2 regions of the Mycobacterium basiliense genome follow, and region 2 is predicted to be linked to the other one. Evidence: riboswitches for the same ligand, from Rfam matches in the RefSeq annotation. Region 2 holds a riboswitch; the other holds the start of a gene.
What was found. Region 2 has a riboswitch for cobalamin ahead of metE (5-methyltetrahydropteroyltriglutamate--homocysteine S-methyltransferase). Riboswitches for the same ligand answer to the same signal wherever they lie in the genome.

Region 1 (6,307 bases), 1.3 Mb from region 2:
CAATTGCTCCGGAGGAAACGCGACATGCGCAACACGATGTTCGTGCTTATCACGATGGCCGTTCTCGTTGGCAGCACGGGCGTCGCCGCGGCAGCGCCCAAGAGCTACTGCGACGAGCTCAAAGGCGTCACCACCGGCCAGGTATGCCAAATACAGGTGTCAGACCCCGCGTACACCATCGACATCAGCCTGCCGAGCAACTATCCGGACCCAAAGTCGCCGCTGCAGAGCTTTGTCAACGAGACGCGCGACGACTTCCTGGGTGTGGCGAAGTCCTCCACTCCGCGAGACACGCCCTACGCGCTGGACATCACCTCGACCAATTTTGAATCAGCGATACCTCCGCGCGGCACTCAAAGCGTGGTGCTCAAGATCTACCAGAACGTCGGCGGCGCACACCCAGCAACCACCTACAAGGCGTTCAATTGGGACCAGGGCTACCGCAAGCCGATCACCTACGAGACGCTGTGGCAACCGGACACCGATCCGTTGAAGGTCGTTTTCCCGATCGTCCAGAGTGCATTGACCAAGCAGGCGGGCACCGACGTTCCCATCGTGGCCAGCGCCGGCCTGGACCCGACGAATTACCAGAACTTCACGATCACAAATGATGGCGTCATTTTCTTTTTCGGCCAGGGCGAGTTGGTGCCCGACGCCGTCGGCGCCACCCAGGTGTTGGTTCCGCGTGCCGCGATAGACTCCATGTTGGCCTAGAGTTCGCCGCGCCAGTGCTCATCGTTGGCATGGACCGGCGCTAGTGGACCGCTGGCGAACTTGGTCGGTTTCCTTGACCGCACAAACGATTTCGCAGTCGCGTCGTTGAGTCATGCCACGCAGCGATGATGCGGCCGGACGCTGACTGGTCAGCAGCGCAATGCCAAACCGATGCGGTACGCCCTAGTGTCCTATCGCTGCCGGTTGTCGTCGGCCATCCGTATCATCGGCTCTCATGCACAGGTTCTCGTCAACGGCAGGAGCACCGAACCTCCCGCGCTCACGGGATCTGCTCGCGGCATGAAGAGTGCCTTTCTGTTCCTTCCGCTCTACTTCGGGCTCATCATCGGGTTCATCGGTAAAAGCGTCGAGATAGGGCTAGTGGGAGCCGGTTTCGGCATGTTCTTCGCGTTCTTGGTGTCCGGAAAGGCCAATCGGGGCTCGCTGCGGTGGCGGCGGGCCCGAGCAACCATGGCAGAAATCGACGCCATGAACGGGGCAGAGTTTGAGGCCTACGTCGCCGAACGCCTGCGCCGGGCGGGCTGGGAGGTGGAATTCACCCCGGCGGTCGGCGACTACGGCGTCGACGTGATCGCACAAAAAGATGGCCAGTGGGCGGCGATCCAGTGCAAGCGCCACGGTAGACCGGTCGGTGTCGCGGCTGTCCAACAGGTAGTTTCGGGCGCGGCGCACCACGGATGCACGCGGAGCATTGTGATAAGCAACCAAGAATTCACCTCTGCAGCAAAACAATTGGCCGCTACCCACGGTTGTCAGTTGATTGGACGCAGCGCCCTGCAAAACTGGGTGCCGCCGCCCAGGCGACGAGCACCGGCACCGAATAACCGACCACGGCCGGCAGCCTCGAAGCGGTGAGTGCGCGCAGTATCGCGATCGAAGCGACACACACGCGCCCGGCGCTTTCACCGATTGGGTGCTACCGGGGCCCGTTGGTGTGCAGATAGAGCGTGGGTCCGCCCGGCAGCCGGTCGTTGGCCGCGAGATCGAGCAGTGCCGCCATCGTTTTGGCGGTATAGACCGGATCCAGGTCAAGGCCTTCGGTTTCGCGTGCGTGTTGCAGCGCGTGAGTGCCCTGACTGGTCGGGTGGCCGTAGCCGGCGCCCAACCAGTCGCGTAGCAGCATCAGTCGGTTTGCCGGCAAGTCGGTGTGTGGCAGGTTGGCGCCTCGGCTTTCGAGCAGCCGCGCCGCCCGATCGGCAAGCGATGTGATTGAGCGGTGATCCAGGTGGAGCTTGTCGTTGACGACGATGCCTATCACCTGGGTGTCGGTGAGACCGGCAAGCGCCAGTCCGAGGTACAGGCCCGCGACCGTGCCACCGGATCCGACCGCGGTGACGACGGACGATGGTGCCGGCATGGCGCCGGCCTGTACCTGTGCGGCGAGCTCGAGCCCCGCCTCGACGTAGCCGAGGGTCCCCAACGGTGACGACCCACCGACGGGCAGCAGGTAGGGCCGGCGGTGGCGCAGGTAAAGATATGGCGCAACAGCGACCGTGCGGGCTTTGCTGTGCGTGAGATGGATGTCGGCACCCGATGCGCGGAGGCGTTGCAGGTGGGCCTCGACGTGCTCGTCCACCGGTTGATCGACGAGCGCCAGGGCGGTGTGGATGCCGAATTCGTGGGCGTACAGGGTGGCGGCCAGACCCCAGTTGGTACCGAGGCCACCGAAAGTCAAGATCGTGCTACGGCGCTGTCTTTTGATCTCAGGCAGCAGCCATTCCAGCTTGCGGACCTTGTTGCCGCCCCAACCACCGTTGCCGTAGACGCCGTCGTCCTTGATCCACACCGGTTGGGTGCTGATCAGCCGGGACAGCTGACGCACGGGCGTGGGCCCGTCGCCGAGGGGGAAGCGGTCGAGGGTGTCGCGCACCTCGGGAAAGCGCGCATGCAGGTATGCGGTTAACACCTCGGCCATTATCACCGATGCGGCAGCAGCGGTGACCACGGCGAGCACCGACACTCAGCGGCCGCCCAAAGCGTGCGATGTCGGCTGGGCACCGCCTGTGACTTAGTTGTCAACGTTGGGTCGAACGCGTGAGGTCACGTATTCTAGTCCCGCGGCTGGTTTGCTGGCGTCATTCTGAGTGTCGTCGGCATCAAGCGGCGGATGCTATTGCAGATCCGTCGCGAGAGGGAACCCGGTGTGAATCCGGGACTGTCCCGCAGCGGTATGCAGGAACGAACATCGTCATCGGCACTGGACCCATGGCCGTGGGACTGGGAAGCGGCGGTTAGTAGGAGCACCATCGTCGGTGCGAGCCTGTGAGTCCGAAGACCTGCCAGTCGCGCCGGGCACGTTGTGTCCGGAGCGCGTCGCCTCGTGGATTGGGCGGATGGCCGTAGCTATGCCGACGCGGTGCCGGGTGGGCGGCGCCATTTCCGGCGGTAGCGGCTAGCACGTTCCTCAGGCGGCGGGCATCCCGTCGTACCGGAGGACGATTGATGGCCCTACCAGCCCGCACCGCAAGAATGCCGGTCGCGCCCCACATCGGCCGGCCCCCGCGCGCCGGCGGTGATCGATGACCGCGCCGATCTGGCTGGCCTCGCCGCCGGAAGTGCATTCGGCGCTGCTGAGCAGCGGCCCTGGCCCGGGTCCGTTGCTGGCAGCCGCCGGCCAGTGGGGTGCGCTCAGCGCCACCTATGCCGAAGCGGCCGAGGAGTTGACCGCCCTCCTGGGTGCCGTGCAGGCCGGGGGGTGGGAAGGTCCGACCGCCGCGGCCTACCTGGCCGCCCACGGCCCCTATCTAATGTGGCTGATGCAGGAAAGCGCCAACAGCGCCGCAATGGCCATCCAGCAGCAGACCGCAGCTGCGGCTTACACCACTGCCCTGGCCGCCATGCCTACCCTGGGTGAACTGGCCGCCAACCACGCCACTCATGCGGTGCTGGCAGCCACCAACTTCTTCGGCATCAACACCATCCCGATCGCGCTCAACGAGGCCGACTACGTGCGGATGTGGATTCAAGCCGCCGCCGTGATGGGTACCTATCAGGCCGTTTCGACTTCGGCATTGGCCGCCGCACCGCGGTCGACCCCGGCTCCGCCGATCATGAAAGCCGACGCGCAGGCGCTCACGGCAGCACAGGCCGCCGCCCAGCCCCCGGACTGGCAAAACCAAATCCTGCAGTGGCTGCAGGCGATCGGGTACACCGCTTTCTACGACAACGTCCTACAACCGTTCATCAACTGGTTGGCAAGCATCCCGTTCTTGCAGGCGCTGTTTGCCGGAATTGATCCGTATCTGCTCATCCTGGGCAATCCGCTTACTTACCTCAGCCCGCTCAATATCGCCTTTGCCCTCGGCTACCCGATGGATATCGCCACCTATATCACCCTGCTGTCGCAGACCTTCGCCTTTATCGCCGCCGATCTGGCCGCGGCGTTTGCTTCGGGGAATCCCGCGACGATCGGTCTGACCATTCTGTTCACCACCGTCGAAGCCATCGGCACGATCATCACCGATACCGTCGCGCTGCTGAAAACCCTGTTGGAGCAGACCGCCGTACTCCTGGCCGTGGTGCCGTTGCTGACCGCTCCGTTGGTGCCGTTGGCAGCTGGTGCCGTGCTGGCACCTCTCGGTGCCAAGGGCTTGGCGGCCCTGGTTGCCGTGCCGCCGCCGGCGCTCCCCGTCACCGCGCCCGTGACCCCGCCGGTCGCGCTTGCGCCGCACGTCCCGCCCTCTCCGCCAGCGCCGGCGCCCGTGGATACGACCACCGTGACCCTCACACACGCGCCGTCGCCACCGCCGACTACCGCACCGCCGTCGATGACCGGGGCCGGCGTCGGGGTGGGGATGGAGAACCTCGGCTACATGGTTGGTGGTCTGACCGCGGATGCCAAGAGGCCAGCACGCGCGAGTGCCCGCAAGAAAGCGTCGGAGCCGGATAGCGTCGAGGATCCGGCCCTGGCGCCGACGCCGCACGAACCGGCACGGGCGCAGCGGCGCCGACGCGCGAAGGTCGGGCAGCTGGGCCGCGGCTACGAGTACATGGATTTGGACGCAGACTCGGTACCCGATTCTGCGCCCGGCGAGCGGATCACCGCGGCGGTCGCCTCATCCGGTGGCGCGGGTGCTCTCGGGTTTGCCGGTATCGCGGGTAAGGCCGGTGCCCGGCCCGCGGCAGGCTTGCTCACCCTGGCCGATGACGGATTCGACGACGGCCCGCGTGCGCCAGCCATGCCGAGCACCTGGGACGGCGATCCGACAACGCCCGACCGGCCGTCCGGACCGGGGGCCGACTGCGGGTAATCGCCGTGACACCGATCACCGGCCAGCAGGCTAAGGCTTGTGGTTACGTTCGATCCACTGGCTGAGCGCATCCTCGAGCGCGGCCGCGACGCTCATGCCGGCGATAGCGGCGGTCTGTTCGAAGCGTTCTGCCACCTCGGTTGCGACCGCGACGTTGATTTTCGTATGTTGCGGTTTTGGCTTGGGCGGCAAGGTCACCGGTACATGCCGGGCGGCAGTCGCCTCCATGGTGTCGCGTAGTGCGGGTATCTCCTCGAGCAAGCGGTCGAGATCATCGCGCTCGATCCGCAGCACCTCGGCCGGCCCTGTCGTCGTCACGGTCGCGGAACGCAGCTTCCCACGGCGAAGCGCAGATTCGCCGATCACCTCCCCCGGCCCAAGCACGGCAATGCGATCCTGGCCCACATACACCCCCGCCTCCCCGCTGAGGAGGATGAAGCAAGCGTCCGACGGAGTCTGCTCACGAATCAGCGGCCAGGGCACCGACTGCGAAATTCGATGTGCTGCCCCGATAAGACGCTGCAGCTCATCATCGGAGAAGCCGTCGAACGCGGTGAACTCGCGCAGCTGGCGGGCATCTTTCGCGCCTGCCACATCGACATCCATGTGCGCTCCTGACCTGCGATGTGTCTCTGACATCCCGGACAGCTCTGATGGCCCCTAGACATTGAGGAGCCTACGCGGATTTCCTGGTAGACGACCTAAGACGCGCAGGCCGAGGATCAGCGTGCGCGCAACGTGATATCGGAAATGGCCGTGCGGCTCTGTCCGTTTGTTGTGCCCAACTTGCTAATCCACACCAGCACATCGGAAGTTTTCGTCGCGTTGTTCACCCTGATGCGGTTGTGCCCCGGCTTCAACGGCACGTTGGGAGTCAGCTCGGTGGTATCGGACAGGCTGGCCGGAGTTGCGCTGTCGGCGGCGCGGATCTGCACCTCGGTTCCGGTGCTGGGGACGTCGATGGTTACCTCGCTGAGCGCGGTGGGCTGGGACAGCTGCAATACCAAGCCGACGCCCTTCTTGAACGTGGGAAACGGCGCGGCATCGACGTAGACGTCTGTGGGCCAGGCCGTATTCGGATTGCCGTCGATGGCCAGACCCGCATCCCCCGGATGGTCGGGCGCACCACCCGGAGAGAACACGGTGGCGCGCTGCACCTGGACGATCGGCCCCGGACCGTTGGGCGACCACCTCCCGAACCCGTGGGTGAGGAATACCGCGGCGACCGCGATCGCCACTACCGCGAGGAACCCCACGATCACGGCGACGGTTCCCGCCTTGCGGGACTTCGATCCCGGGGCGGCATTGGCTGTCCCTTTTCG
Region 2 (6,307 bases):
AGCGGCTATATCAAGCCCCAGATAGACCTGCCAACGTTGGCAGACCGCATCTGCCAGACGATGCTGCAGGTCGGGCTTGATGTCATGCGGCGCAACGCTTCCACCGAGCAGGTTTCTGGGTTGATGTGCCGGATCATTCTGGAAGGTTTGGCAACTCGAGAGCCACTCGATGGACAACTGGATCCCTCCCCGGCCTTGGCGGCAGCCAACAAGGTGATCGAGACCTGGACCGAAGACCAGCAGGCCGAGCCCGGCGACAAGGCGGCCCATGTTCTCGCGATAGCGCGAATGGAGTTTGGGCGCAGGGGATATGAAGCCACCACGATCAGAGACATTGCATCTGCCGCGGGCCTGGGCACCGGCACCGTCTATCGGGTGATCGGCTCCAAAGATGAACTGCTGGCTTCGATCATGCGTTCCTTCGGACAGAAGGTCGAGGCCGGGTGGGTCAGCGTGCTGCGCTCGACAGGGACGCCGATCGAAAAGCTGGACGCGCTGAGCTGGGTGAATATCAATGCGCTGGACCAGTTTTCGGACGAGTTTCGGATCCAGCTCGCTTGGATGAGGCAGTCACCACCAGACACTCCTAACCCGGGTTGGCTCTATTCGGCCCGGTTGCGGCAGATGAAATCACTTCTGTCCGAAGGTCTTCAGTCCGATGACATACGGATTGAACCACCATCCATCACCATGCTGGCGCGATGCATCATCGGGTTGCAGTGGATACCGGAGAACATCCTGCACGCGATCGGTACCCGCCCGGCTCTCCTGCACGCCCGTGACACGGTGTTACGCGGGGCCGCCGTGCGCAGCGACTAACGCCACCTCCGCCCGACCGCTATTGAACCAAAAATATGTTCCCCCTAGAGTGAGGCGGGTAGGCATGGCCCGCGGGAAGGGACGTCAATGACAGTTTTGGATCGGCTGCGCTACGACGGCAAGCGGGCCCTAGTTGTCGGTGGCGCGACCGGGATGGGCGCAGCGGCCGCCAAGTCGGCAGCAGAACTCGGCGCCGAAGTGATCGTGCTGGATTACGCGCCGGTGAACTACGACGTGGGCCGGGCGGTGCAGGTCGACTTGCGCGACCCCGCGTCGATCGACTCCGCTGTTGAACAGCTGGGCGGCCCGGTCCACGCGGTCTTCTCCGCCGCCGGCGTCGCCGACGGGCCCGATCTGATGAAGATCAACTTCATCGGACACCGGCACCTCATCGAGCGCCTACTGGCCAACGACCAGCTGCCGTCCGGATCCGCTATCTGCTTCATTTCGTCGGTGGCCGGCATGGGGTGGGAGAACGACCTGCCGCGGCTGATGGAGTTTTTGGCCACGCCCGACTACGCGGCGGCTCAAGACTGGGTCTTTGCGCATGAAGCCGAGGGCATCATCCACTACGGCTTCAGCAAGAAGGCGATCAACGCCTACGTGGCAACACAGGCCTTTTCCCTTCTGAAGAAGGGCATCCGCATCAACGCCATCTGTCCCGGCCCGACCGATACCCCGCTGGCCCAGGCCAATGCGGACCTGTGGCTCACCTTTGCCCAGGACTACCGGGACGAGATCGGTTCCAAAGTGCACACCCCAGAACAAATGGGCGACGTCATGGCGTTCCTCAACAGCGCGGCCGCTTTCGGTATCAGCGGTATCACGCTGCTGGTGGACTATGGGCACACAATGTCGTCGCTCACCGGTGCATATCCGCCGGGCAAACCCCTCATCGATCTGATCATGGGCCGCGTCTCGATGCCCTAGCGTCGCAAACCATGGCGCGCATCGTCGTCGTAGGCGGCCACGGAGAGATCGCTCTGCAGCTGACCCGCATCCTCGCCTGGCGGCGACCAAGTCGGTTCGATCTTCGGCAATCCCAACCACTCCGATGACGTCGCCGCCGCCGGGGCCGCAATAGCGCACGTGCGGCTGCGCGGGCGGGACGTGGCACTGGTCCTCGCCGCGGCGCTGGCCGCCGACTCGACCGTCGACTTCAACAACGGCGAGGTTCCCATCGCGGTCGCACTTGCTGATTGACATGCCGCTACGTGCCGACCGAGCGGCAGAGTAACCTGGGCCACGCAGCTGGTCTGCTGGCATCGCGCTATGCGGCGTCGGCATCGAGCGAGGCATCCCAACGGTGCATCGCAAGAGGGAACTCGGTGTGAATCCGAGACTGTCCCGCAGCGGTATGCAGGAACGACCGCCGTCTATAGCACTGGTCCTGACAGATTTGGCACTGGGAAGCGACGGCCAGTAGGAGCACCACCAGGTGCGCGCCTGCGAGTCCGAAGACCTGCCAGCTGTGCCGGGCGCGCCGCGCCCGGCGGCTCATCGCCTCGTGGAATGGGCGTTTGGCCGTCGCGGTTGAGGTTGTGCACGAAATGTGCCGCCGCAACCGGATCGGCTGTGCGTCCACGGGCGGTGGCTTGAGCCTTTTAGGCCCGTCGATTGAAGGACGCGAAGTGACCCAGTTCGTTAGTCAAACACCTTTTACCGCAACCATTACCGGCTCACCCCGCATCGGGCCGCGCCGCGAGCTCAAACGCGCGACCGAGGGGTACTGGTCCGGGCGTACCAGCCGGTCAGACCTAGAGTCCGTCGCCGCCTCCCTGCGTCGAGACACCTGGACGCAGCTAGCCGAGGCCGGTTTGGACTCGGTGCCGGTCAACACCTTCTCCTACTACGACCAGATGCTCGACACCGCGGTTCTGCTGGGTGCACTGCCGGCCCGGGTCAATGGAATCTCCGACGAGCTGGACCGCTATTTCGCCGCCGCGCGGGGCAATGCCGACATCGCTCCGCTGGAAATGACGAAGTGGTTTGACACCAACTACCACTACCTGGTTCCGGAGATCGGGCCGTCCACCCAGTTCACCCTGAATCCCGACAAGGTGCTCTCCGAGTTCAAAGAGGCACAGCAACTCGGAATTCCCGCGCGTCCGGTGGTTATCGGGCCGGTCACCTTCCTATTGCTCAGCAAGGCTGTCGACGGTGGGCCCGCACCGATCGACCGGCTCGAGGACCTGGTTCCGATCTACTCCGAACTGCTGTCACTGCTCGCCGACAACGGCGCGCGCTGGGTGCAATTCGACGAGCCGGCGCTGGTGACCGACATTTGCCCCGACGCACCCGCGCTGGCCGAGCGGATGTACACGGCCCTGGGATCGCTGCGCAACCGCCCGGCCCTGCATGTTGCCACCTATTTCGGCGACCCCGGCGCCGCGCTGGCCGCGTTGGCCCGCACTCCCGTCGAAGCGATCGGCGTCGACCTGGTTGCCGGTGCACCCGGCGCGGTGGCCGCCATAGTGGGGGCGCCCGAGCTGGCGGGCAAGACACTGGTCGCCGGCATCGTCGACGGGCGCAATGTCTGGCGCACCGATCTGGAGGCGGCGCTCGGCCGGCTCGCCACACTGCTGGGATCCGTTGCGGCCGTGGCAGTGTCGACGTCGTGCTCAACATTGCACGTGCCGTACTCGCTGCAACCCGAGTCCGATCTGGATGACAACCTACGCAGCTGGCTGGCCTTCGGTGCCGAAAAGGTGGCCGAAGTCGTGGTTCTCGCCCGCGCGCTGCGCGACGGACGCGACGCGGTCGCCGACGAGATCGCGGCATCCAACGCCGCCGCGGCATCCCGGAAGAAAGACCCGCGCCTGCACAACGGACAGGTCCGGGCACGTATCGACTCGATCGTCGCCTCCGGTGCACATCGAGGCGATGCCGCCACGCGGCGCGCCAGCCAAGACGCCCGCCTGCATCTTCCGCCGCTGCCGACGACGACGATCGGCTCCTATCCGCAGACGTCGGCAATCCGCAAGGCGCGCCAACAGTTGCGGGCCGGGGAAATCGACCAGGCCGAATACGTCAGCCGGATGAAGCAGGAGATCGCCGACGTCATCGGGCTGCAGGAGCGCCTTGACCTCGACGTGCTGGTGCACGGTGAGCCGGAACGCAACGACATGGTGCAGTATTTCGCCGAGCAGTTGCAGGGCTTCTTTGCTACCCAGAACGGTTGGGTGCAGTCCTACGGCAGCCGCTGCGTCCGCCCACCGATTCTGTACGGGGACGTGTCACGCACGAACCCGATGACGGTCGACTGGATCACCTATGCCCAGTCCCTGACCGACAAGCCGATCAAGGGCATGCTGACCGGGCCGGTCACCATCCTGGCGTGGTCTTTCGTCCGCGACGACCAGCCGCTGGCCGACACTGCCAACCAAGTGGCATTGGGCATTCGCGACGAGACCGTGGACCTGCAGTCGGCCGGCATCGCGGTGATCCAGGTCGACGAGCCCGCACTGCGTGAGCTGCTGCCACTGCGGCATGCCGAGCAAGACCAGTACCTGCGTTGGGCGGTAGCGGCTTTCCGGCTGGCTACCTCCGGCGTGGCCGACTCAACGCAGATCCACACCCATTTGTGCTACTCGGAGTTCGGCGAGGTGATCGCCGCGATCGCCGATCTGGATGCCGACGTGACGTCCATCGAAGCCGCGCGCTCCCACATGGAGGTGCTGGACGACCTGAACGCGGCCGGCTTCGCCAACAGTGTGGGACCGGGGGTGTACGACATCCACTCCCCGCGGGTGCCGAGCACCGAGGAGATGGCCGAGTCGCTCCAAGCAGCGTTGAAAGCCGTACCGGCTAGCCGGCTTTGGGTCAACCCCGACTGCGGATTGAAGACCCGCAACGTCGACGAGGTGACCACGTCACTGCAGCACATGGTGGCAGCCGCGAAGCAGGTCCGAGCGGGCATCTAATGCCTGCGCGAGCGTAGCGTCGCGGTGAGTTTCGACTCGAAATCTCACCGTGACGTTACGCTCGCCGCACTCCCGGGACGCTAGTCCGACGACACCTGGACCGGCACTTCGTCATCCCACGGCTGCCGGGTCACCATGTCGGCCACCCGCACGTAGCCGCGTTCGAACTCGCCGGTCGCGGCGTCGACCAAGCGGTAGTGCTGGGTCTGTCGATGGATCGGTTGCGCGTCGAGCAGGACGATCCGCACCTCGCCCGGTTCGAAGCGACAACGCTGTTGCATCGCCGCGACCAGTTGTTCGTTGTGCATGTGGCCGTCGCCGAAATTCCATCCGAGGGCGGTGCTGCAGATCCGTTCCCCGTCGGTGATGACGTAGTCATCTTCGTTGTGGCCGGCCATCGCCCGATGGGCCAGGGTGAACAGTGCCCTGCCGTGAGTGTTCATGGCACGGAACGCATAGCCCAGATACATCGGGATTTGCGCTCGCTCCTTGCCGTAATAACGCTCCAGCTGGGCGGCCGGCATGCTGGCGATTGCGACGATGCCCCGTCTGATCTTGTCGTCCGCCGAGGGTTTGATACACCACAGCGTGGTGTCCCAATTGCCAGCGTAATAGCGCATCCCGGGCAGAAACGAGATCTTGCGCGGAAACATGTTGCCCAAGATGACCGTCCCCACGACTAATGCGAACAGGATCGCCACTGGCACAGGGTTTTTCACATCCGCCAGCCCTAGATTGGCGTGGCCGACGAACAGGGACAAGACGCCGAAGATCATGAATACGTTCCACTCCAACGGCACGCCCATCGGGATGGCCGTCAGGATGCCCAGGTGGAAGCACACCATTGCGATGGCGGCCACGGTGGTGGGCCAGCCGCCGTGAGAGAAGAACAACGCCACCGGTACGAACATCTCGATCGCAGTGCTGACGTGCGCCAGCAGCCGCGACAAGAGTCCAGGCCGTAGGTCGTCGGGGAATTTCTCGAAGAACATCCGCTTGAGAAATCGTGGCCGAAAGAGCGGATTGTTCGACATCATGGTCGAGATCACAAACGGGAAGTGCTTGTTGAGCTTCGATGTGGCGGCGCCCATCCAAATCACCAGGAACACCAATTTGGCGGCGACAATCATGTCTGCACCGCCGAACAGGAAGGTCACGGTCAGCGTCGCGTAGACCTCGCCGCGGGCGGCGAGAAAGATCACCTTGTCGCGCAACCCCAGCACCGCCAGCAACACCAGGATCACCACGACCTGCCATGTTGGCAGCAGCCCAATTTCGGTGCCCAGTTGCGGTACCGGACCCGAACCGTCGGTGAACAACGCTGCCAGCAGCAGCAACAACAGCAGCGCGTAGAGCGCGACGTCAATCGGAACTCGCTTGGTTCCCTTGGTCCACGGCACCCGATCCGGCCATGGTGGCAGCCGGATGGTGCCGAACCGCATCCAATACAGCACAGAACCCATGGGCGGGAGGAACCGGTTGTTCAGCGGTCCGAAGCCGCAGCCCAGCCCGATCACCTCGAATAGCATCGTGTAGAGCACGACCTTCTGAAAGACGATCGGCTC

Region 1: another riboswitch for cobalamin. It lies ahead of MB901379_RS13120 (PPE family protein); the one in region 2 lies ahead of metE (5-methyltetrahydropteroyltriglutamate--homocysteine S-methyltransferase).

Annotation. Positions count from the first base shown of each region.
Region 1 covers NZ_LR130759.1:3,064,486-3,070,792, reverse strand. The annotation lists gene MB901379_RS13135 (esterase) at 25-714, shown strand; gene MB901379_RS13130 (restriction endonuclease) at 1,015-1,590, shown strand; gene MB901379_RS13125 (1-aminocyclopropane-1-carboxylate deaminase/D-cysteine desulfhydrase) at 1,652-2,695, opposite strand; cobalamin riboswitch at 2,819-3,033, shown strand; gene MB901379_RS13120 (PPE family protein) at 3,255-4,985, shown strand; gene MB901379_RS13115 (Crp/Fnr family transcriptional regulator) at 5,016-5,591, opposite strand; gene MB901379_RS13110 (serine/threonine-protein kinase) at 5,708-6,307, opposite strand, start outside.
Region 2 covers NZ_LR130759.1:4,354,972-4,361,278, forward strand. The annotation lists gene MB901379_RS18310 (TetR/AcrR family transcriptional regulator) at 1-819, shown strand, start outside; gene MB901379_RS18315 (SDR family oxidoreductase) at 907-1,749, shown strand; cobalamin riboswitch at 2,091-2,303, shown strand; gene metE (5-methyltetrahydropteroyltriglutamate--homocysteine S-methyltransferase) at 2,451-4,742, shown strand; gene MB901379_RS18330 (DUF3556 domain-containing protein) at 4,823-6,307, opposite strand, start outside.